One region of the Pseudomonas sp. LS1212 genome, then DNA from elsewhere that is predicted to be linked to it. Evidence: predicted binding sites of a transcription regulator. Region 1 holds the regulator's gene; each other region holds the start of a gene.
The links. Region 1 encodes FliA, which starts transcription of late flagellar genes. Its sites were predicted from a motif close to CTAAAGTTTNNNNNNNNNNNGCCGNTAA; they were not measured.
Positions count from the first base shown of each region.

Region 2: a site for FliA is predicted at 2,521-2,548, ahead of NVV94_RS26830 (methyl-accepting chemotaxis protein). Genes of this name have one in related genera too.
Region 3: a site for FliA is predicted at 1,546-1,573, ahead of NVV94_RS08840 (methyl-accepting chemotaxis protein). Genes of this name have one in related genera too.
Region 4: a site for FliA is predicted at 4,009-4,036, ahead of NVV94_RS22645 (methyl-accepting chemotaxis protein). Genes of this name have one in related genera too.

Region 1 covers NZ_CP102951.1:1,669,181-1,674,989, forward strand. The annotation lists gene flhF (flagellar biosynthesis protein FlhF) at 1-1,240, shown strand, start outside; gene fleN (flagellar synthesis regulator FleN) at 1,360-2,193, shown strand; gene fliA (RNA polymerase sigma factor FliA) at 2,187-2,930, shown strand; gene NVV94_RS07805 (chemotaxis response regulator CheY) at 3,076-3,450, shown strand; gene NVV94_RS07810 (protein phosphatase CheZ) at 3,470-4,258, shown strand; gene NVV94_RS07815 (chemotaxis protein CheA) at 4,269-5,809, shown strand, end outside.
Region 2 covers NZ_CP102951.1:2,075,874-2,081,682, reverse strand. The annotation lists gene NVV94_RS09820 (Na+/H+ antiporter family protein) at 1-834, opposite strand, end outside; partial or broken gene NVV94_RS26835 (chemotaxis protein) at 1,191-2,432, shown strand; gene NVV94_RS26830 (methyl-accepting chemotaxis protein) at 2,583-3,338, shown strand; gene NVV94_RS09810 (sensor histidine kinase) at 3,379-4,701, opposite strand; gene NVV94_RS09805 (response regulator transcription factor) at 4,698-5,366, opposite strand; gene NVV94_RS09800 (PepSY domain-containing protein) at 5,366-5,674, opposite strand; gene NVV94_RS09795 (PepSY domain-containing protein) at 5,675-5,809, opposite strand, start outside.
Region 3 covers NZ_CP102951.1:1,881,286-1,887,094, forward strand. The annotation lists gene NVV94_RS08840 (methyl-accepting chemotaxis protein) at 1-1,438, opposite strand, end outside; gene NVV94_RS08845 (SPFH domain-containing protein) at 1,918-2,772, opposite strand; gene NVV94_RS08850 (NfeD family protein) at 2,812-3,249, opposite strand; gene NVV94_RS08855 (hypothetical protein) at 3,392-3,772, opposite strand; gene NVV94_RS08860 (PAAR domain-containing protein) at 3,769-5,184, opposite strand; gene NVV94_RS08865 (hypothetical protein) at 5,634-5,809, opposite strand, start outside.
Region 4 covers NZ_CP102951.1:4,868,465-4,874,273, forward strand. The annotation lists gene cra (catabolite repressor/activator) at 107-1,102, shown strand; gene NVV94_RS22640 (TatD family hydrolase) at 1,105-1,881, shown strand; gene NVV94_RS22645 (methyl-accepting chemotaxis protein) at 1,896-3,926, opposite strand; gene ampE (regulatory signaling modulator protein AmpE) at 4,093-4,929, opposite strand; gene ampD (1,6-anhydro-N-acetylmuramyl-L-alanine amidase AmpD) at 4,926-5,489, opposite strand; gene NVV94_RS22660 (DUF1631 domain-containing protein) at 5,563-5,809, opposite strand, start outside.

The sequences.
Region 1 (5,809 bases):
CATCGGCAACCGGCGGATTGCTGGCGGTGTCGAGCTGACGGCAGCGCTGGACTACAAACTGTCTGCGCTGGCGCCGCGGGTGCCAAATGTCGAACTCGAAGACGAGCTGCGCAAGACCCAGTCGCGCATCGTCTCGGCCCAGGCCGAATTGAGCACCCGGGGTGACAGCGATGCGACCACCAACCGCCAATTGTTTGCCGGCTTGCCGCTGACCGCTTCCGAACCTTTGGTCGAGCCGCACTTCGATGAGCCGCCGCCCCGTCCGGCCGCTGCTGCGCCGGCTTCGGCCGCCGTCGATCAACGTGTGTTCGAATCGATGCGTTCGGAACTCAACGGCCTGCGCGAACTGCTCGAAGTACAACTCGGCTCGTTGGCATGGACCCAGCTGCAAGGCTGCAAGCCGCAGCAGGCCAACCTCTGGCGTCGCCTGCAACGCATCGGCCTGGCAGGCCCCTTGTCGCGCGAGCTGCTGGAACTGACCTGCGAGATCGAAGAGCCGCGGCACGCCTGGCGCATGCTGCTGGCACACCTGGCGCGCAAGATCGCCACGCCCGAGGTCGAGCCGCTCGAAGAGGGCGGGATCATCGCGATGGTCGGCCCGGCCGGCATGGGCAAGACCACCACCCTGGCCAAGCTGGCCGCCCGCTATGTGCTCAAGTACGGCGCGCAGAACCTGGCGCTGGTGAGCATGGACAGTTTTCGTATCGGCGCCCAGGAGCAACTCAAGACCCTGGGGCGAATCCTCAATGTGTCGGTCACCCATGTCGACCCCGGCCAGTCCCTGGCCCAGGCGCTGGAGCCGCTGCTGCGCAAGCGCGTGGTACTGATCGATACCGCCGGCCTGCAGGCCAGCGATCCGGCCTTGCGCATGCAGCTCGAGAGCCTGGCCGGGCGTGGGATCAAGGCCAGGAACTATCTGGTGCTGGCCACGACCAGTCAGAAGCAGGTGCTCAGTGCCGCTTATCACAGTTACAAGCGTTGCGGGCTGGCCGGCTGCATCCTGACTAAACTGGACGAAACCGCCAGCCTCGGCGAAGTGCTGAGCCTGGCTATCAGTCACCAATTGCCGGTCGCCTATCTAACCGATGGCCCGCGCATTCCGGACGATTTGCATCTGCCGCGCAGGCATCAGCTGGTCAGTCGCGCAGTGAGCGTGCAAATGCAGGAGGAGCCCAGCGAAGAGGCCATGGCCGATATGTTCGCTGATCTCTACCACAGCCCGAACAAGCGTGTTGGCTGAGGTGAATATGAAGACGTTGCAATCTACCTACATCGATGGTCTGCCGTGCATTTTTCAAGGTGTTGAAAGCGCAGCCAGTCATGTGGCCTCGGTCTAAGTAAGACAAGGTAAAAACGAACATGGGCAGCATGCATCCCGTACAGGTGATCGCGGTGACCGGCGGCAAAGGTGGCGTCGGCAAGACTAACGTGTCAGTGAACTTGTCCCTGGCCCTGGCAGAGCTTGGCCGGCGAGTCATGCTGCTGGACGCCGATCTGGGGCTGGCGAACGTCGACGTCCTGCTGGGGTTGACCCCCAAGCGAACCCTGGCCGATGTCATAGAGGGGCGCTGTGAGCTGCGCGATGTCCTGTTGCAGGGCCCTGGCGGCGTTCGTATCGTGCCGGCGGCGTCCGGGACCCAGAGCATGGTGCATTTGTCGCAGGCCCAGCACGCAGGCCTGATCCAGGCTTTCAGCGACATCGGCGACAATCTCGATGTGCTGGTGATCGACACGGCTGCCGGCATCGGCGATTCGGTGGTCAGTTTCGTCCGTGCGGCCCAGGAAGTCTTGCTGGTGGTCTGTGACGAGCCGACGTCGATCACCGATGCCTATGCACTGATCAAGCTGCTTAACCGCGACTACGGGATGAACCGTTTCCGGGTGCTGGCCAACATGGCGCAAAGCCCGCAGGAAGGGCGCAACCTGTTCGCCAAGCTGACCAAGGTCACCGATCGCTTCCTGGACGTCGCCTTGCAGTATGTGGGCGCGGTGCCCTACGACGAATGCGTACGCAAGGCCGTGCAGAAGCAGCGAGCTGTCTACGAAGCCTTCCCTCGTTCCAAGTGCGCGCTGGCATTCAAGGCCATTGCGCAGAAGGTCGATACCTGGCCATTGCCGGCCAACCCGCGCGGGCATCTGGAGTTCTTCGTCGAGCGCCTCGTGCAGCGGACCCATGCAGGACCGGTATCATGAGTGCGAGCGGCTATCGGATGTACAGCAGGGCCTCGCGTGACTCGCAGTATGAATTGATCGAACGCTATGCGCCGTTGGTCAAACGCATTGCCTATCACTTGCTGGCACGTTTGCCGGCCAGCGTTCAGGTCGAAGACCTGATCCAGGCCGGGATGATCGGTTTGCTCGAGGTGTCGACCAAGTATGACTCCAGCAAGGGGGCCAGTTTCGAGACCTACGCCGGGATCCGCATTCGCGGGGCGATGCTCGACGAGGTCCGCAAGGGCGACTGGGCACCACGTTCGGTGCATCGCAACACCCGCATGGTGAGTGACGCAATTCGTTCAATCGAAGCTAAAACCGGACGTGACGCTAAAGATCACGAGGTTGCGGCCGAACTCCAATTGAGTCTCGATGATTATTACGCAATCTTGAACGATACATTGGGCAGCCGACTGTTCAGTTTCGACGACCTGTTGCAGGACGGCGAGCATGAAGGGCTGCATGAGGATGGCGCCAATACGTCGCTCGAGCCTTCGCGTGATCTTGAGGATGAACGCTTTCAGGCGGCACTGGCCGATGCGATTGCCAACCTGCCGGAACGCGAACGCCTGGTGCTGGCCCTGTATTACGACGAGGAACTGAACCTCAAGGAAATCGGCGAGGTTCTGGGCGTCAGCGAGTCCCGGGTCAGCCAGTTGCATAGCCAGTGTGCCGCGCGTCTGCGCGGGCGCTTGGGGGAATGGCGAGCGCGTTGAAGGCTGTGTGAAATGCTCAGGGCCGAGCGCAAACCGCATGCGCACACTGCGCTGCAGTCACGAAGTAAATAACCGCTTTTGATTGAATGCGTGCCCAGGTGCTGGGCGCGTTTAAGACTGCTTGGAGGTCGAATTGGACAAGAACATGAAAATCCTCATCGTTGACGATTTCTCGACGATGCGGCGGATCATCAAGAACCTGTTGCGCGATCTGGGTTTTACCAACACGGCCGAGGCCGATGACGGCGTGACTGCGTTGCCGATGCTGCACAGCGGCAACTTCGATTTCCTGGTCACCGATTGGAACATGCCCGGCATGTCCGGCATCGACCTGTTGCGCCAGGTGCGCGCCGATGACCGCCTCAAGCACCTGCCGGTGCTGATGGTGACTGCCGAAGCCAAGCGCGAGCAGATCATCGAAGCGGCCCAGGCCGGTGTGAACGGCTATGTGGTCAAGCCCTTCACCGCACAAGTGCTGAAAGAAAAGATCGAAAAGATCTTCGAGCGCGTCAATAGCTGATATCTGTCACGGGGGCGCTATGGAGCACAACATTTCGTCTTTGGGGGACTTTGAGTCGACCCTGAAGAAACATGCCAACGAGTTGGTGAGCAGCCTGGAAAAGGGCAAGTTCGGCGACGCGGTGCAACTGATCCATGAGCTGAACCAGACCCGTGATCGCGGCCTGTACCAGGAAGTGGGCAAGCTCACCCGCGAGTTGCATAGCGCGATCGTCAGTTTCCAGATTGACCCGCACATGCCGCAGGCCGAGGAAGTTTCACAGATCACCGATGCCACCGAGCGTCTTTCCTACGTGGTCAGGCTGACCGAGGGTGCGGCCAACCGCACCATGGACCTGGTCGAGAAGAGTACCCCGGTGCTCAACGAGCTCAGCGAAGAGGCCAAGGGCCTCGGTGCCGATTGGCAGCGCTTCATGCGCAAAGAAGTGGCGGTGGCGGAGTTTCGTGAACTGGCCCAGCGTGTCGACGCTTTTCTGACACGCAGCGAGCAAGGTACGCGCGCGGTTGCCGAGAACCTGCAGGACATCTTGCTGGCCCAGGACTATCAGGACCTGACCGGCCAGGTTATCAAGCGCGTGACCCAGCTGGTGACCGAAGTCGAGAGCAACCTGCTCAAGCTCGTGCTGATGGCCAGTCAAGTCGACCGCTTCGCCGGTATCGAACACGACCGCGAACAGCTGCGTGCGGAAAAAGATCAAGAAAAACATCCGACTCGGGGTGAAGGTCCGCAGATTCATGCCGATAAGCGTGAAGACGTCGTAAGCGGTCAGGACGATGTCGACGATCTGCTATCCAGTCTAGGGTTCTAGGGAGCACCAAATGAGCTTCGGCGCCGATGAAGAGATCCTTCAGGATTTTCTGGTAGAGGCCGGCGAAATTCTTGAGCAATTGTCCGAACAGCTGGTCGAGCTTGAAAGCCGCCCGGATGACGCCGATTTGCTCAATGCAATTTTTCGCGGTTTTCACACTGTAAAAGGGGGCGCCGGCTTCCTCCAGCTCAATGAGCTGGTGGAGTGCTGCCACATCGCCGAGAACGTCTTCGACATCCTGCGCAAAGGTGAGCGCCGGGTCGACTCCGAGTTGATGGACGTGGTGCTCGAGGCGCTGGATGCGGTGAACGGCATGTTCGGCGAAGTGCGCGAGGGCACTCGGATCACCGCGGCCACGCCGCAGTTGCTCGAAGCCCTGGCGCGCCTGGCAGAACCTGCAGGTGAGGAGCAGGCAGCGGCGTCGATGGCCGTTGCCGCAGCACCGGAGGTCGTAGCCGAGCCGGCTGCGGAGGACATCACCGACAATGAATTCGAGCAGCTGCTCGACTCGCTCAATGCCGTCAAGGCCGAGGCCGAGGCTCAGGTTTGCGCTGCGCCTGCCAGCGATGAAATTACCGACGCCGAATTCGAATCACTGCTCGATCAGTTACACGGCAAGGGGCAGTTTGCGCCCGATGCGATCAGCCCTGTGGCCAGCCAGGCGCCTGTTGCGGCTGCCGGCAGCGAAGCCAGCAATGAAATCACCGACGATGAATTCGAAGCACTGCTCGATCAGCTGCATGGCAAGGGTGCCTTCAGTGTCGAGGCTGTCGCGACGCCAGCAGTGGCGGTCGGTGAGTCGTCCGCAGGCCCGGCTCGCGGCGATCACATCAGCGAGCAGGAATTCGATGCCCTGCTCGACGAGCTTCATGGCAAGGGCAAGTTTGCCGGCGCACCGACTGCCTCGGTACCGGCAGCAGACACCGCAATAGCCCAGCGGCCGGTTACGAAGAAGCCCGAGCCTGCTGCACCGGCCTTGGCCCCGGCTCCGGCGCCGGCCCGTCAGGCCTCGCCGGCACCGGACAAGCCCGCTGCCAGCGAAGCCGAGACCACCGTGCGGGTCGATACCGCGCGACTGGACGAAATCATGAACATGGTGGGCGAGCTGGTGCTGGTGCGTAACCGCCTGGTGCGGTTGGGCCTCAACACCGGCGACGAGGCGATGTCCAAGGCGGTATCGCACCTGGATGTGGTCACTGCCGACTTGCAGACGGCGGTGATGAAGACCCGCATGCAGCCGATCAAGAAAGTCTTCGGTCGCTTCCCGCGACTGGTACGCGACCTTGCCCGGCAGTTGAAGAAAGAGATCAACCTGGAACTGGTCGGCGAAGAAACCGACCTGGACAAGAACCTGGTCGAGGCCCTGGCCGACCCGTTGGTGCACTTGGTGCGCAACGCGGTCGACCACGGTGTCGAGACGCCGGAGGAACGCGAAGCATCGGGCAAATCCCGTGGCGGGCGCGTGGTGTTGTCGGCCGAGCAGGAAGGCGACCATATCCTCTTGTCGATCTCCGACGACGGCAAGGGCATGGACCCGAGCGTGCTGCGCGC
Region 2 (5,809 bases), 410 kb from region 1:
CCAGCGCACGATGCCCGATAGCGAAAAAATCACGAAACCGGCCAGGGCGCCGACAATCATCGAATCCAGCCACAGCTGAATGATGAACGCCGCGGCAATGGCCCCCAGGGCGACCAGCAGTGTCAGTGGGTTGTAGCGGATGCTGACCTGTTCGACCTGTTCGATCTTCTCAAGATCGTAGACCCGCTTCTTGCGATAGCTGATGAAGACCGCGACCAGCAGGCCGACCAGCATGCCCGCCGCCGGAATCGCCATGGCGTGGGTCACGCTCACCGCGCTGACATCCACCCCGCTCCTGCTGACACTGGCCAGCAGGATCTCGTTGAGGAAGATATTGCCGAAGCCTACCGGCAGAAATATGTACGGCGTGATCAGACCGAAGGTGATCACGCAGGCCACCAGCCGCCGATCGATTTCCAGGCGGGTCAGTACATACAGCAAGGGCGGAACCAGCAAGGGGATGAAGGCGATGTGGATCGGCAGGATGTTTTGCGAGGAAATCGCCACCACCAAAAGCAGGCCGATCAACAACCATTTGATTTGCCCGGTCTGGGCCGCATGCCGGCGATCGACCATGGCCAGGATCCTGTCGGCCAGGGCGTGGGCCAGCCCCGACCTGGCAATGGCTACCGCGAATGCGCCCAGCAACGCGTAGGACAAGGCAACAGTGGCACCACCACCCAGCCCCCCGTTGAAGGCCTTCAACGTACCCTCAATTCCCAGGCCGCCGATCAGGCCACCCGCTAATGCACCGACAATCAGCGCGATGACCACGTGCACGCGGGACAAGCTGAGAATCAGCATGATGCCGACCGCGGCAATAACTGCATTCATTTAATATCCAACCTCTTGGAACAAGTCACTCGAAAAACACTGCACAACGCATCTGTTGCAGCGACCGAACGGGATCTTCGGCGGCCTTGCGCACAGGGGTGTCCCGGCGAAAGGGCGCACACTCTGAAGCAGCTCTGGCGGGTTGTCAAAACGCGTTGCCGCAGGCCTGGGCAGGGTCGCAGTCCTGACCATTAACGGCGTAAAAGCGTTTGCATTGGCGCGCATGACAAGTTCGAAAAAGTCGGCAGCCAAACAGGCCGCGAAAGTGCATTTAATTGCCCCGCTCGAATAAAGAAAGCCGCCCGTTTACCGATATAGACGACAGCCTTCGTGTTTATCGATCAAGGGACTTCGCCATGTCGCTCAGACAACTTTCCATCCAATGGAAGATCACCCTGCTTGCCGGATTGTGCCTTGCGGGCATCGTCACCCTGCTTGTCGGGCTCTCGCTGTATCGCATGGAGCACAATTCGGAGCTGGTCAAGGCCAGCAGCATGCAAATGCTGACCGGCGCCGCACAGGCCCGCATCGAATCCCAGGGCGAAGTCCAGGCCTTGAGCATCCGCCGCCAGTTCATGGATGCCTATCAGTACGGCAATGGCTTTTCCCGTCAGGTACTGTTTTTGCGCGAACAGGCGGAAAAGCGCTTTCTCGACGCCTTCGACCTGCGCGAGGACCTGACCCGTCAGGTCAAGTCCGCCCTGCAGGCCAACCCGGATTTACTCGGCTTGTCGCTGGTATTCGAGGCCAATGCGCTCGATGGCAAGGATGAGCTGTTCGCCGACCAGCCGGCCGTGGGCAGCAACGAGAAGGGTCGCTTCTCGCTCTACTGGTCGCAACCGACACCCGGCCAGCTGACCTCCATGGCGTTGCCCGAACGCGACCTGGTCGATACCAGCAAAGGCCCCAGCGGCGAGCCCAACAACGCCTGGTTCGTCTGCCCGCGCAGCACCCAGAAAACCTGCGTGATCGAACCCTACTTCTACGAAATCAACGGCCAGAACGTGCTGATGACCAGCATCGTCTTCCCGCTGATCGCCAATGGCAAGGTGATCGCGTCGCTCTCGGTCGACATCAACCTCAACAGCCTGCAGGCCGTCAGCCAGGAGGCCAGCCGCAATCTGTACGAAGGTCGGACCAACGTCAGCATCCTCAGCCCTGCAGGTTTGCTGGCCGGCTACAGCCCCGATGCGAGCAAACTGGCCACGCGCCTGGACCAGATCGACCCCGACAAGGGTGCCGAGCTGATTGGCCTGCTGTCGGACAGCAAAAGGATGCACAGCGTGCACCACGAAGCGCGCCTCAAGGTGCTGGCGTCGTTCGCTCCGATCCCTGGCGGCAAACCCTGGGGTGTACTGCTCGATGTACCGGAGCAAGCCCTGATCGGCCCGGCCGAGGCACTGAAAACCGAACTCGACCAACGCAACACCACCGGCACCTTGATCGAACTGGGACTGGGCCTGCTGGCGGCCGTCATCGGCCTGCTGCTGATCTGGCTGATGGCGCGCAGCGTGACTAAACCGATTCTGGGCGTGGCGCACATGCTGCAGGACATCGCCAGCGGCGAGGGCGACCTCACCCGTCGCCTGCACTATGACAAACGCGACGAGCTGGGCGAATTGGCTGGCTGGTTCAACCGTTTTCTCGACAAGCTGCAGCCGACCATCGCCGAGGTCAAACGCTCGGTTCAGGATGCCCGCAACACCGCCGATCAGTCCGCGGCCATCGCCAGCCAGACCAGCGCCGGCATGGAGCAACAGTATCGCCAGGTCGACCAGGTGGCCACGGCCTCCCACGAAATGAGCGCGACTGCCCAGGACGTCGCCCGCAGCGCCGCGCAGGCCGCCCAGGCTGCACGTGACGCGGACCAGGCAACGCGTCAGGGGCTGGCCGTCATCGACCGCACCACCAGTAGCATCGACCACCTGGCCGCCGACATGAGCACCGCCATGTCCCAGGTCGAAGGCCTGGCCGCGAGCAGCGAGAAAATCGGTTCGGTACTGGAAGTGATTCGTGCGATTGCCGAACAGACCAACCTGCTGGCGCTCAATGCGGCTATCGAAGCCGCCCGCGCCGGTGAAGCCGGGCGTGGCTTTGCGGTAGTCGCCGACGAAGTGCGCAACCTTGCACGCCGCACCCAGGAGTCGGTGGAAGAGACGCGCCAGGTCATCGAACATCTGCAGGAAGGCACCAGGGTCGTGGTCGACGCCATGGGCAACAGCCATCGTCAGGCCAATGGCAGTGTCGAGCAGGTCAGCCAGGCCGTCACCGCCCTGCGCCAGATCGGCGATGCTGTGACGGTCATTACCGACATGAACCTGCAGATTGCCAGTGCTGCCGAAGAGCAGAGCGCCGTGGCCGAAGAGATCAACAACAACGTGGCGACCATCCGCGATGTGACCGAATCGCTGTCCGGCCAGGCCAACGAATCGGCTCGCGTCAGCCAGTCGCTCAACAGTCTGGCCAATCAACAACAAGGGCTGATGGACCAGTTCCGCGTCTGATCACACCCTGCGCTCCTGCCCCGTGCAGGAGCGCAGCACCTCAGTGCCGCGTCCTGGCGGGCAATTCGATACTGACCCGCAACCCGCCCAGCGGGCTGTCCTCAAACGTCATCCGGCCATCCCAGGCCTCGACGATATCGCGCACGATCCCCAGGCCCAGGCCATGGCCGCTGACCTGCTCGTCGAGCCTTGCCCCCCGACCGAGTACCTCCTGACGCGAGGATTCGGGAATGCCCGGGCCGTCGTCATCGATCCACAGCCGATACACCCCTGCTGCCTCGCTGATCGTCAGGCTCACCTGCGCGTCAGCCCATTTGCAGGCGTTATCCAGCAGGTTGCCAAGCATTTCCAACAGGTCTTCGCGATCCCAGGGCAGCATCAATCCCGGTTCGACGGCCTGGCTCAGGCGCAACTCACTGCCGTGAATCATGTTCAGGGTGCCGAGCAGCGCTGGCAACTCGGCATCGCAGTCGAACTGCGCGCCCGGCAAGGCATCGCCGGCCAGGCGTGCGCGGTTCAACTCACGACTGAGGCGCTGCTGAATCTGCTCGAGCTGTTCGCGCAGTTGCTCGCGGACCTGCGGCAGGCCGCGCAACCGATCGCTGGCGGCCAGGCTGAGCAAGACCGCCAGCGGCGTTTTCAGGGCGTGCCCGAGATTACCCAAGGCATTGCGCGAGCGCTTGAGGCTGTCTTCGGTATGGGCCAGCAAATGGTTGATCTGCCCAACCAGTGGTTCCAACTCGACGGGGACTTCGGTGTCCAGTTGCGAGCGCTTTCCTTGCTGCAACTGTGCAATCTGTTCGCGGGTACGTTCCAGCGGGCGCAAGGACCGCTTAACGATGATGCGCTGCAGGATCAGAATGAGGACCAACGCCGCCAGGCCCAGCCCCATGCCGATCTGTTGCATGCGCCGAAAACTGGAGCGAACCGGCGTGTAATCCTGGGCGACGCTGATGGAGATCGCCTGGCCCATACGCCGGTAGTCGGCGCGCAGTACCAGCAGCTGTTGGCCCTCTGGACCCAGCTCAAGATCAGTGTGCAGCCCGGGCGTCTGCGGGCGTGGCAGCTCCAGGTCCCAGAGCGAGCGCGAACGCCAGTTGCCATCGGCAAAGTCGATCCGGAAGTAGTGGCCCGAAAAGGGGCGCTCATAGGCAGGGGAAATGCGCTGCTCGTCCAGTTTCAGCCCGTTGGGCCCACGGACCAGTGCCACCAGGAGGCTCTCGCTTTCGTTGCGCAGGCCGGCTTCGAGATAGCGTTGCAAGCCCACTTCGAACAGCCAGAGGCTCAGTTGAGCCACCCCCAGGCCGATGACGACCAGCACACCGATCAGACCTAGGCTCAATCGAGCCTGGATCGACTTCACTCCAGCGCCCCACTGAACCGGTAGCCCTGTCCGCGCCGGGTTTCGATGACGCTGCGACCCAGCTTGCGCCGCAGATGATTGACATGCACCTCGAGCACATTGGAGTCACGTTCGGTCTCACCGTCGTACAAGTGCTCGGCAAGGTGACTCTTGGAGAGGATCTGGCCGGGGTGCAGCATGAAGTAGCGCAACAGGCGAAATTCCGCCGCCGTCAGCTGAACATCGACCCCGCCTCGACTGACACACTGGCGCCCCTCATCCAGTTGCAGGCCAGCGGCATCCAGCGTTGGCTGGTTGGCCAGACCGCGCGCACGTCGCAGCAGCGACTGAATGCGCAGGTGCAGCTCTTCAGGATGAAAGGGCTTGGTGAGGTAGTCGTCGGCACCAGCCTTGAGCCCTTCGATCCGCTCGACCCAGGAGCCCCGCGCCGTAAGGATCAGCACCGGTGTAGCGAGCCCGCCGCTGCGCCATTGGCTCAACACTTCAAGGCCCGGCAGGCCCGGCAGGCCAAGGTCGAGAATGATCAGGTCATAGGGCTCGCTGCTGCCCTGGTAGACCGCATCGCGGCCATCGGCCAGCCAATCGACCGCGTAACCCTGGCGGTTGAGGCCAGCCTGTAATTCATCCGCCAGCGGGACATTGTCCTCGACCAGTAACAAGCGCATCAGTCATCTTCCTTGTCTTTGAGGACCTGCCCGGTGGCCGCATTGAGTTCGATCTCGCGCACTGTACCGTCGACGGTCAGCAACTCGACTTCATAGACGTAGGTACCGTCTTCCTCTTCCAGTTCGGCCTCCAACAGCTTCGCGCCGGGATAGCGATCCAACGCGTGATGCAGGAGTTGCTCAAGGGGCAGGATGACGCCCTGCTGCCGCAGGCGCAGGGCTTCATCCTGATCCAGGTCACGGGCCATTGCCAGCGAGCAGAATGCCAGCAGGCCAACGATCACCGAATCCCGCGTCTTACCTTTCATTCATTGGTCCTGATGGTCCTTCAGTACAGCGCCGCTGGTGGCATCCAGCTCCAGGTCCCATTCCACGCCCTGGGCGTCACGTAACTCGACCTGGTAAATGTACTTGCCGTATTCCTGCTCAAGTTCGGTTTCATG
Region 3 (5,809 bases), 210 kb from region 1:
GCCGATTCATGTCGCGAATCGCTTCGACCGCTGCAGTAATGCGCTCCAACGACTGGCCTGCCTGGGTGACCTGGTCCACGCTTTGCTGGCTGCGAGACTGACCACTTTCAATGGCGTTCGCCGCGTCGACAGCGCCGGTCTGCACTGAATTGATGATCTGGTGGATTTCAGCGGTGGAGGCTGCAGTGCGTTGTGCCAGGGTCCGCACTTCGTCCGCCACCACCGCGAACCCTCGTCCGGCATCGCCGGCGCGCGCCGCTTCGATGGCGGCGTTGAGTGCCAGCAGGTTGGTTTGCTCGGCAATGCCACGGATGACTTCCAGAACCTTGCCGATGCGGCCGCTGTCGCTTTCAAGGCGGCGGATCACCTCGGCGGTGTTGCGGATTTCATCGCGCATCGCGGTAATGGAGTGGATCGTTGCGCTCATGACCTTTCCTCCCTCCTGCGAGCTGCGGTCAGCCTCATCGGCAGCCTCTGCCGCCTGCACCGCGTGACGCGCCACTTCCAGCGCGGTCGCGGACATTTCAGTCATGGCCGTCGCCACCTGGTCGGTACGGTCGAACTGTTCGCGGGTGCCTTGCGCCATCAGCGCAGCGATGGCCTTCAGTTCGCTGCCGGCCGTGTCCAGATGGGTGGTGCTGGACTTAAGGCGCGTGAAAGTTTCAGAAAGAAAATCACGCAGCGTGTTAGCTGCCGTCGCCAGGCGTCCCAGTTCATCCTGGCGATCAACGCTGACGCGGTCACGAAAATGTCCCTCGCTCATTTGCGCGACGTAGTCGATGAGCAATCGAATGGGCCCGACAATGTTGCGATTGACCCTCCACAGGGCCAGCGCCCCGACCAGCAACGCGGAGGCCAGTATCACCAGGGCCCCCAGCAAGATGGTTTGTTTGGCGGCATTATCGATCAGCGCCGACTGGCTTTCACTCTGCTTGCGCAAACCGGTCACCAGCTCGTTCATCTGCTCGCTGGCGGCGCGGTCCACGCCCTGGACCGCCTTATCGCCGGTCACCGGATCGCCACCCGATGCGTTGAAGGCATCCAGTCCCTTGCGGTAGGCGACGCCCAGGTTACGGTGCTGGTCGCGTAGCCGGTCGATCTTTTCTTTCACCTGCGATTCAATGCCAGTCAGGGCGCTGAGTTGGCCAAGTGCGTCCTGCACACGCTGTTCCTGATCCTCGAACTGATTCCAGTACTTGTCTCGATCGGCAGGGTTCTTGCCGCGCAACAATACGTTTTTCCATTCTTGCACCTGAACCTTGAATTGCAGGTTGGCCTGGTCGATAAGTTGCGAGGCTTGCAACGGGCCTTCCACCAAGCCCCGGTAGGCCTGCACGCTATTGGAAAGGAAATGGAAGCAGGCCAGCGCGATCACAAGTATCAGCGCCAGGCTACCGCCGAGCAACGCGAGGATCTGAAATCGCAGGGATTTCGACATAAGACAATCTCACCAAAGGGAATGCGGCCGACGGCCGAACAGGTTTCAAAACTCGCCACATCCCTGTGCCGCCGCGCAGGGTAACCGCTGGGCGGAGACAGCCCATGTGATCGGCTGGGAAGTGGCGTTCTTGAGCGGTTTTTGAGGGGAGGGCGACGATCGGTATTTCGGGCTTGGCGCTGCACATTTGTGTGACAATTGATGGTTGGTCAGCGGGTGGTGAGATCGCCGCTGGCACTCATTCCTGGCAGGAGAAGTTCATCCCTATTGGCCAATCTGTTTCACTGCCCATGCTTCTCGAAGCGGCCCCGATGTAGGAGCGGGCTTGCCCGCGATGCAGGCAACACGGTCTTGATGCTTTCACCGCAGCCCACCGGTCACGCTGCTGGAATAAATTCCGGCAGCGTCGGTAGCCAACACGACTCCGTTCGCCGGTGTCACCAGTAGCCTATTTGCCGATCTTAACAACCGAGTCGGATTTAGGCCTTGGTACCGCCAAGGAGCCCGCGAACGGTTTCTTGAATATCTGCCGGAAGAACGACCATCTTGGCATTCGGGCTACCGGCAAGTCGTTCGATTGCGGTTATGTAGCGCTCGCCAAGAAGATACATCGCAGGGCCTGTTTCACTGCCGATTGCGTCCTTGACCATGGTGATCGATTTGGCCGAAGCCTCGGCCAGGTTGATCTGGGCCTGTGCGTCCAGCTTGGCAGACTCTTGCCGAGCCTCGGCTTCAAGGATGGCTGCCTGTTTTGCACCTTCGGCACGAGTCACTTCTGCCTTGCGTTCACGTTCTGCGGCTGCCTGGCGTTCCATTGCGCCCTGCATCGACTCGGACGGCTTGATGTCTTGAATCTCGACCGACCGAACAGTGATCCCCCAGTCTGTGGTCTGTTCCGACATGGCCTCACGCAATTCTGCCTTGATCCGATCGCGACTCGAAAGGGCTTCGTCCAGGTCCATTTTGCCCACGATTGCGCGAAGGGAGGTCATGGTCAGGCTCGAAACCGCGATTTCGTAGTCCTGCACACCGTAAGCCGCTTTCTGCGGATCGATGACTTTGGCGAAGCAGAGCGCATTCGCAAGAATCACGGCGTTGTCCCGGGTGATGATTTCCTGCTGTTGCACATCCAGGATCATGTCCTTGGTCGGCAATCGGTATGCAACAACGTCCATGTAGGGGATTACGATGTTGAGCCCGGGTTTGAGTGTTGTCTTGTAACGGCCAAGGCGCTCAACGATCCACTCCTGTCCTTGGGGAACGATGCGGACACCTTGCCAGATGGTGATGATGACAAACAGGACAAAGACGCTTGCGATAAATAGACCTGACATCTGTTCTTACTTCCTTATAAGTGGCCCGGCTTTGCCGGATCAAGCGTGATCAACACGTACAGTGTTGCCTTCGATGGATACGATGCGTACCCGTTCACCTGAACTGATTTCGGAATTGGAAACACAAACCCATTCCTCACTGCCCAGGATTGGTTTTTGGAATCGCACCCGGCCCTTCTGGAATTTGCCGACAGTGGCCGTCAGTAATCCGACCTCGCCAACGACCTCATCGGCCGTCCACCGATGGTCAGGCGTTCGGCGTTTGAAGACCTTGAACCAGAGAAATGCCATCAGAGAGGACAGCACTGCCCAACCCAGTAGTTGTGCAGTGGTCGAAAGCACCGGCCAGGTCCAGGAGAGCAGGCCAACAAGCACTGCTCCAATACCGAACCAGAGTACGAAAAAGGTTGCTGTGAAAATTTCTGACACGACCAGGGCCAAGCCGAGGGCGAGCCAGATCCACCATTGCATTTCCATTGGTGCTCCATTCATTTTGGGCTCAGGGTTTCGAAGTATCTGTGATGCATTGCTTCAAAGCACCCGATTCCGATGTTAGCCCTGCGCTGCAGTAGGTTCGCGGCCGAGGGCCGTTATCAACCTCAATTGGGTGCGCATGACGTTACCTCAACTTGACCAACGTGAACGCAATAGCTCCCCAGACCAAAATAATTCCCGATATCACGATCTTGATATTCAGAAGTCGCTTCAGGTGGGGAGGGAAATTTTTGATGTCAACAGGGTCCATCACACCTGCACGGATTCCCGGTCCCGGCCACGTCACCATTCCTGTTATCTTTGCGATCAGCATTATCCGTCCAAACCAGCCTTGATATCGCAGGCCCGCACTCCAAATAGCAATATGCTCACTATTTTTCAATGCTTTCAACATCGCATCCAAATGGCGACCCAAGTAAAGACTGTAAGCGAATGAAACAAGAATCAACAAAAATGGCCCGCCAACAAACATGATGGCGGCCCAAGGGGACCAAGCGTCAATCACCGTTGTTTGGCCTCATACAGTTTCTCCCCTAGGAACTCTCCTGCAACACCACCAGCAGTTGTGCCTATCCATGCGCCAGTTCCTACCACGGCAGCAACACAGACAACACCTCCGATCCCCGTGGTAACCCCAAGTGCCAAACAAATAGGACTGCTAGCCAAATAAGCCAGCTCTCCACCTCCATAGCCGGCTAAGGCTGACAATGCAAACTTCCCTCCTTCAGTAAACTTGATCTTCTCGCAGGCTTCATCAGATTCGGCATTACAAACCGCAGTGATAGCCGCTGCCATAGAAATGCCGCCGATACCAATGCCGACCCAGCCGCCCCACTGCATGTACTTGGCAGCACGGCTGATCGAATCCACATGCGTCGCATAACCCGGTATCTGTCCCGGTGCCCCGGCCTTGTCCCAATGATGCACCAGACTGCGGCTGGATATTCCGAGCGCTGTTTTTAACTTGGGGTGGTCGCCAAGCGTTGTATGTCCGCGCAGGCGAGTGGAATTCAGTAGATGTACATCCAGTTGGGACATCAGGCGCTTGCGCTCGGCGAAGAACTCCGCCGACTTGAGGTGGCCATGCCGGCGATAGCTGTCCTGATGCAGACGCTCCATAGCTTGCAGCGTATTGCGCAGGTTGGTCAGATGCTTTTCCATCACCGCCGCACCGACCCCAAGCCAGGTCGAGGTCTGACCGATAAAGGCGGCAATTTCAGCGCCGTGGCGGAACGTGAACTCGGCTTCCTCTGGTGTCAGCGGATCGAGAGCAGCCTTGACCTCTTGTGCGGCCTGCATCAGTTGCGCTTCCTGATAGGTGCAGGAGGTATTGTTCGGATCGCTCAGCACGATCATCGAGCCGGCTTTGATGTCGTTCAGATTGGGGTTGAGCAACTGAAACTTGTGCATCACCGCCGGGTCGCGCACTGTGAATAGCGAGGCCTCAAGCTGTTCACGCGTCATGCTCTTGGGCGCGATGTAGAAGCCAGGCTCCTGAGGCTCTACGCTGTTGAATACCACAGGAGTCGAGGGGCTCGAAGGCGCGAAACTGGAATGACGTGGCGCAGCCGAGGGATTGCTTGCGGCTGGGGTGGTCGGTTGAGCGGCTGTTCGGGTGGCTTGCGGTGCAGCGCTTCGGCTTGACTCGTAGGTGGACTTGAAGAGCGAGGGGATCAGTGTGGCTTTGCAGGGACAAGTGCTGATGCTGTCCAGTGTACCGGCAACGAGTCTTCCATGACTGTTGATGTAGGGCACCCCGCCAGAGATGACGTAGGTCTTTCCATCCTTCCCGCAGGTGACCCGATCGCCTTCGCGGGCATGGGCGATGCCGAACATCATCACGCGTGTGTCTGCTTCCTGAACCGTGCCGCCGCAGCTGGTTTTGTCGCCTTTGCGGATGAAGTGTCCCTTAGCCATTGAATTCCCTTTTTTATTGAGGTGCGCTCAAACGAGAGGGCGCGCACGCTTCTGCTGACGATGGATTGCCCGGACTCATACGTGAGTGGGAATCGAGCAAAGTGCCGAGCCAGAGAATTACCGAAAGGGAGTCGAGGAGATGCAGGAGTTTTCCCAAGCATTAATCAGAAAGGTCGGAAAACTTGTGGCGTACGATTTTTTCCGAATGCAGCAGCGCGGAGAATGATCACCAGCAAGCCAAGCCCCATTCGTGGGCACTCGGGAAGGCCTGCGGCAGATGCAGCCCATCGTTGGACTGCCATAGACGTTTTCGACTATGCCCCAATAATGTGGGAGCGGGCTTGCCCGCGATGCAGACGACGCGCTCCATCTGATTCACAAATATGGCCGGGCAACGATCTGCATACCGATTAATCCAACTCGCAGACGCACCCGGCCAAACCTGCTCGTTACAACTTGGCCTCAGGTCTAGCTTTCGAGTCCTTACCCTCAGCCCCATCTACCAACGCATCCTCGGCATTGATCCCGCCGCGCACGGCGAACAAGGGCTCATGACCTGCGTCGCAGGAGCCGAAGGGAGTGGTGACGGTTTTGAGGATGGTGCCGGCGGGTGGTGGATCCGGGA
Region 4 (5,809 bases), 2.5 Mb from region 1:
AAGCCCCAATTCGTCGTCTCGTCGCGACAATGGTCGGCTGCCCGAGATCGAATAGATCAGAGACAATGCCCTGCATGGCTCTGCCGGTAACAAGAGGAATCTTCGGTTGAAACTCAGCGATATCGCCCGCCTGGCCGGTGTGTCGGTCACCACGGCCAGCTATGTCATCAATGGCAAGGCCGAACAGCAACGCATCAGTAACAGCACTGTGGAACGCGTGCGGGCGGTGGTCGAGCAGCACGGCTTCACGCCCAACCCACAAGCGGCCGGCTTGCGCAGCCGGCACACGCGCACCCTGGGTTTCATCCTGCCGGACCTGGAAAACCCCAGTTACGCGCGCATCGCCAAACAACTGGAACAAGGTGCCCGGGCCCAGGGTTATCAACTGCTGATCGCCAGCAGCGACGATAACCCCGAGAGCGAACGGCAATTGCAGCAGCTGTTCCGCGCTCGCCGTTGCGACGCACTGTTCGTCGCCAGTTGCCTGCCGGCCACTGACGACAGTTACAGCGAACTGCAAGCCAAGGGCGTGCCGATCATCGGGATCGACCGGGCGATGGACCCGGCCCGTTTCTGCTCGGTCGTCAGCGACGACCGCCATGCCAGCCTGCAACTCACCCGCAGCCTGCTGGTACCGACGCCGCGCCATATCGCCCTGATCGGCGGGCGCCCCGAGCTGAGCGTCAGCCAGGAGCGTACCGGTGGTTTCGAAGAGGCCCTGCAGGGCTTTGAAGGCGACATACTGATTCATCAAGGCGCAGCCTTCAGCCGCGAATGCGGTCGCCAGCTGATGAATGACTTGCTCGCACGCCTCGGCCACCTTCCCGATGCCCTGGTGACAACCTCCTACGTGCTGCTGCAGGGCGTGTTCGATGTGCTGCAAAGTCGTCCGGTCAGTTCCAACACGCTACACCTGGGCACCTTCGGTGACACCCAATTGCTGGATTTTCTGCCGCTGCCGGTCAACGCCATGGCCCAGCAGCATCCCTTGATCGCCCAGACCGCATTGCGCCTGGCGCTCGGCGCAATCGAGCAGCAACACTACGAGCCCGGCGTGCACGCCATCGCCCGGACCTTCAAACAGCGCATTTTCGAGGCCTGAGCATGAGGCTGATCGACACCCACACACATCTGGATTTTCCGGATTTCGATGTCGATCGGCCGGCCCTGCTGGCCAATGCCCGCGCTCAGGGTGTCGAGCGCATCGTGGTGCTTGGGGTCTACCAGAGTAATTGGCAGCGGGTCTGGGACCTGGTGCAAAGCGACCCGCAGCTCTATGCCGCATTCGGTCTGCACCCGGTCTATCTCGATGAACATCGCCCGGCAGACTTGACCGAGCTGAGTGACTGGCTGACGCGCCTCAAAGAGCACCGACAGCTCTGTGCCGTGGGGGAGTTCGGCCTGGATTACTACCTGCCGAGCCTGGATCGCGAGCGCCAGCAGGCGCTGTTCGAGGCTCAATTGCAATTGGCAGCAGACTTCCACCTGCCTGCGCTTTTGCATGTGCGGCGCAGCCATGCCCGCGTCATCGCCAGCCTCAAGCAGTTTCGTCTTCAGCGTGGCGGCATCATTCACGCATTTGCCGGCAGCGCCGAAGAAGCACGCGAGTACATCAAGCTCGGCTTCAAGCTGGGCCTGGGCGGCGCCGCCACCTGGCCGCAGGCATTGCGCATGCACAAAGTGATCGCGGCACTGCCGCTCGACAGCGTAGTGCTGGAGACCGACGCGCCGGACATGGCCCCGGCCATGTTCGCAGGCCTGCGCAACAGTCCCGAACACTTGCCGCAAATCGCCCAGGCACTGGCCGGCTTGATGGGCATCACGGCCAGTGAACTGGCCGCTGCCACCACTCGCAACGCCTGCGAGTTATTTCAATGGTGAGGCGCGCCAGCCCCTCAAACCCGGAACGCACCAATCAACTGCTTCAGAACCACTACCTGTGATGACAACTGCCGACTGGCATCCTCGGTCTGATTGGCGCCCTGTGCCGTGCGTTCCCCGGCCCGGTTGATCTCGACGATGTTCTGGTCGATATCGTGGGCCACGGCGGTCTGCTGCTCGACGGCGGCAGCAATCTGCTGGTTCTGGTCGACGATCATGCCGACCGCCCCGAGGATATTTTCCAGCGCCTGCTGCACCTTCTCCGACTGGCTGACCGTGCCCGCAGCCATCTGATGGCTGGTGCCCATGGCCTTGACTGCCGCGCCGACGCCGCCGTGGAGGCGGGAAATCATTTGTTCGATTTCCTCGGTCGATTGTTGGGTGCGCTTGGCCAGGGTCCGTACTTCATCGGCAACCACGGCAAAACCACGGCCTTGCTCACCGGCACGAGCAGCCTCGATGGCGGCGTTGAGCGCCAGCAGGTTGGTTTGTTCGGCGATGCTCTTGATCACTTCCAACACGCGACTGATCGCCTGACTGTCGGCAGCCAGCTGGTTGATCACCAGCACCGACTGATCGATCTCGCCGGCCAGCTGCACGATGCTGCCCTGCTGCGACTCGACCAGGCCACGCCCGCTGGCGGTCTCCTCATTGACGCTGTTGGCGCTGTTGACCGCTGCAGCAGCGCTGCGGGCCACTTCCAGGGCCGTGGCCGACATCTGGTTCATGGCCGTGGCGACCTGTTCGATCTGGCTACGCTGCCCGGAAACCGCCTGGTTGCTCTGGGCCGAGACCGAATGCACCTGACTGGCCTGGCGTTCAACCTCAACGACGGTCTTTCCGACCTGTTCGATCAAGTCATGAATACGCTGCACGGTGCTGTTGAACACCTGCCCCAATTCACCCAGCTCATCTCGACTCTGGGCGGTGAAGCTCACGGTCATGTCCCCTGCCGCCACTTTATCCATGACCGCGCCCAAATCCCGCAAGGTGGTTCGGGTAGAGGCATAGAAGCCGCCATACAAATAGACAATCAGCAGGAAAACCAGGGCCAGGGCGACCACCAGCAGCACCATTTGCAGTCGGTTCTGCTCCAGCCGTTGCTGCAGCTGCTCATTGAGATAACCCGAGGTGGCCTCGTTCAATTGGTAGGTCTTGTCCATCAAGCCGCTGACCTGTTCATAAAAGCCTGGCCACGGTGCATCGAGGGAGTCGGCCATGACAACCTGGTCTTCGAACAGCTCAGCACCTTGCTTGAGGGTGGCCCGGCTGCTTTCGGCAAGCGCCCCCAGTGCCGCTTGCGCCTGAGGACTGGAGCCCAGTGCATCCTGAAGTTTCAAACCATAGTCGGCCTGCAGCTTATCCAGTTTTTGCTGCAAGTCTTCAAAACGGTTGCTGGCGGCGGAGTTGAGAAAACCCTGGCCCAGGGAATACGAGCCCATTGCCCGGCCATCGCCGAGGGCCTGGGTAACCTGCGGCGTGATGCTGGTGATCAATTCGCTGAGCTGGCGCACGACGCTGTCGCTGTCCTGGCTCAAGCCCGCCTGGCTGGCGATGATCTTGCTGAACACCTGCGCATGTCCGAGCAACTTGTCAGTCAAGGCGCTTTTACTTTGCAGGGATGTCTCGGCCTGTACCGTCTTGAGGGCTGCGAGCATTTCATCGCGCTTGGCATTGAACGCCTGGATCTGCGCTTCGTCGGTACTGACTGCGTTCAGGCCTCGGATGTGGCTGGCGATACTCTGCTCGAGACCGTCGATTTTCGCTTCCAGGTCACCGGCCTTGGCCGATTGCCCGATCACGACATTGATGTCGACCAGGTTGGTCAGGGTTTCCAGGTCACGGCGCAATGTCAGGCTGCTGCCCAGCAGGTCGAGGCTTTGCAGTTCGACCCGGGTGCCCTGGAATTCACGCCATGAATCCCTGACCAGATAGAAGTTGGTGACCGACATGGGCAGGAAAAACATGATACTGATCAGGCTGAACTTCATGCCGAAGCTCAGGCGATTCATTAGCGCGATGGCCGGATACAACACGCTCTTCACAAGTCGTTCCCTCGGATTTTATTTTTATGGATGCGCAATGGCACAAGGCCACAGGCGCGAACGCTTGCCTCCTGTATAACCTATATCGGCATAAGGTTTTGTAACTAAAGGTTAATGCCAGCGACAGACCGGGGCTCTGCGCAAGCCCCGTCATTGAGAGATGACCTCAGCCCAGCACGGTCCAGATGGCAAAACAGGCGTACCAGAGCACCGCCGAACGCAGCAGCAGCTCCCAGAGGCTGTCCAGGCTGGCAATACCTTCGGCGCCGGTCAGCGGTCCGGACACCTCACCGGCAACCCGGCCGACGTTCTCGATCAACCGTGCCGCGCTGATATGCCAGTTCAGCAACTCATGCAGCAGCACCCGGCTGACGGCCATGAAGTTGCCGACCAGGGCGAAGCTGGCCGCGAGCAGACGCACGGGCAGCCAATCGAATGCATGGCGAAGTTGCTCGGCGCGCTCCACCACGGCCCGGTTGTGACCGTTTTCGGCCACCAGCGCCAGGAACCGATAGCACAGCGCCGCCGCCGGCCCGAGCAGGAAGTACCAGAAAATCACCGCAAAGAAGCTCTGGTAGGCCTGCCACAACAGGTGCCCCTGGACGCGCTCGAACAACTCCCCGGCACTATCGGCGTTAAGCTTGAGGTCACGTTCGGCGACATGGATCGCTGCCTGGTCATCGCCCCGCCGCCAGGCATCGCGAAACGGCCCCAGGGCCGCCTTGAAGTCTCCCCGGCCCAGACTGTAGATCACCACCACCAGGTGAATCGGAAAGGCCAGCAAGCCATAGGCCACTGGATCCAGAACACGCAGCAACAGCGCCAGCACGGCGACCGGCAGTACGACCATGACCAGCAGCACCCACCACGGGTGCCCTGTCAGTTGCTGGCTGCGTTCAAGCCTGGCCAGTTCGCGCAAGTAGAACCCGTCATGCTGGATACGGTGGCGCAGGGCCGAGAACTTCTCCACCCACAGCACCAGCAGCAACACCAGAAAACTCATTGTGCGCCCTCTTCGTCCTGAAGACCGGCGCGGTAACGCGCCCAGTCGAATTCCGGCCCTGGATCAGTCTTGCGACCCGGGGCAATATCGCTGTGACCGCAAATGCGACCCAGCGTAATGGCCGGATAAGCGGCCTGCAGCTGACGCGTCAGGGCCTGCAAGACCCGATACTGAGCGTCGGTGAAGGGCAGATCGTCCGTGCCTTCGAGTTCGATGCCCAAGGAAAAGTCATTGCAGCCCTCGCGCCCGTCGAAGCGCGACACACCGGCATGCCACGCCCTCTCTAGACAGGAGACAAACTGAGTCAGCGTGCCGTCACGTTCGATCAGAAAATGCGCGGACACCCGCAGCTGCGCAATCCCCTCAAAATAGGGGTGTTCAGTGACATCCAGGCGATTCTGGAAGAACTCCTGGACCTTGCCCGTGGCGAACTGCGCGGGCGGCAGGCTGATGTTGTGAATCACCAGCAGCGAGATTTCACCCGCTGGGCGCTCATTGAAGTTGGGTGAGGGACAATGGTGCGCACCTTGGCACCAGCCGCTTGCGGAGTCCAACTGCATACAGGTTCCTTGAACGCTAAATCGACAACCCCAGTATGCCGTGATGCATGCCCGCTGGGCAGCATCGGTTGTGTTACGAGTCCTTGTGCTGGCGCAGGTTTCTGGCCACCGCAGTCAGCGCCCGGTCGAACAACAATGCCTCATCGAGCACCCGGATCTGCCCGTGATGAAATTCGAGCGCCAGGTCCATGCGGGTTTTCTCGAGAACCTTGAGCCCTGCGCAGTTGACGAAGATGTACTTGCCAGAGGCCTCGATGAGGGTCGCCAGCTTGCAGCGCAGGCTGTGTTCCGCATCTTCCTGGATTTCGACCCAAACACCG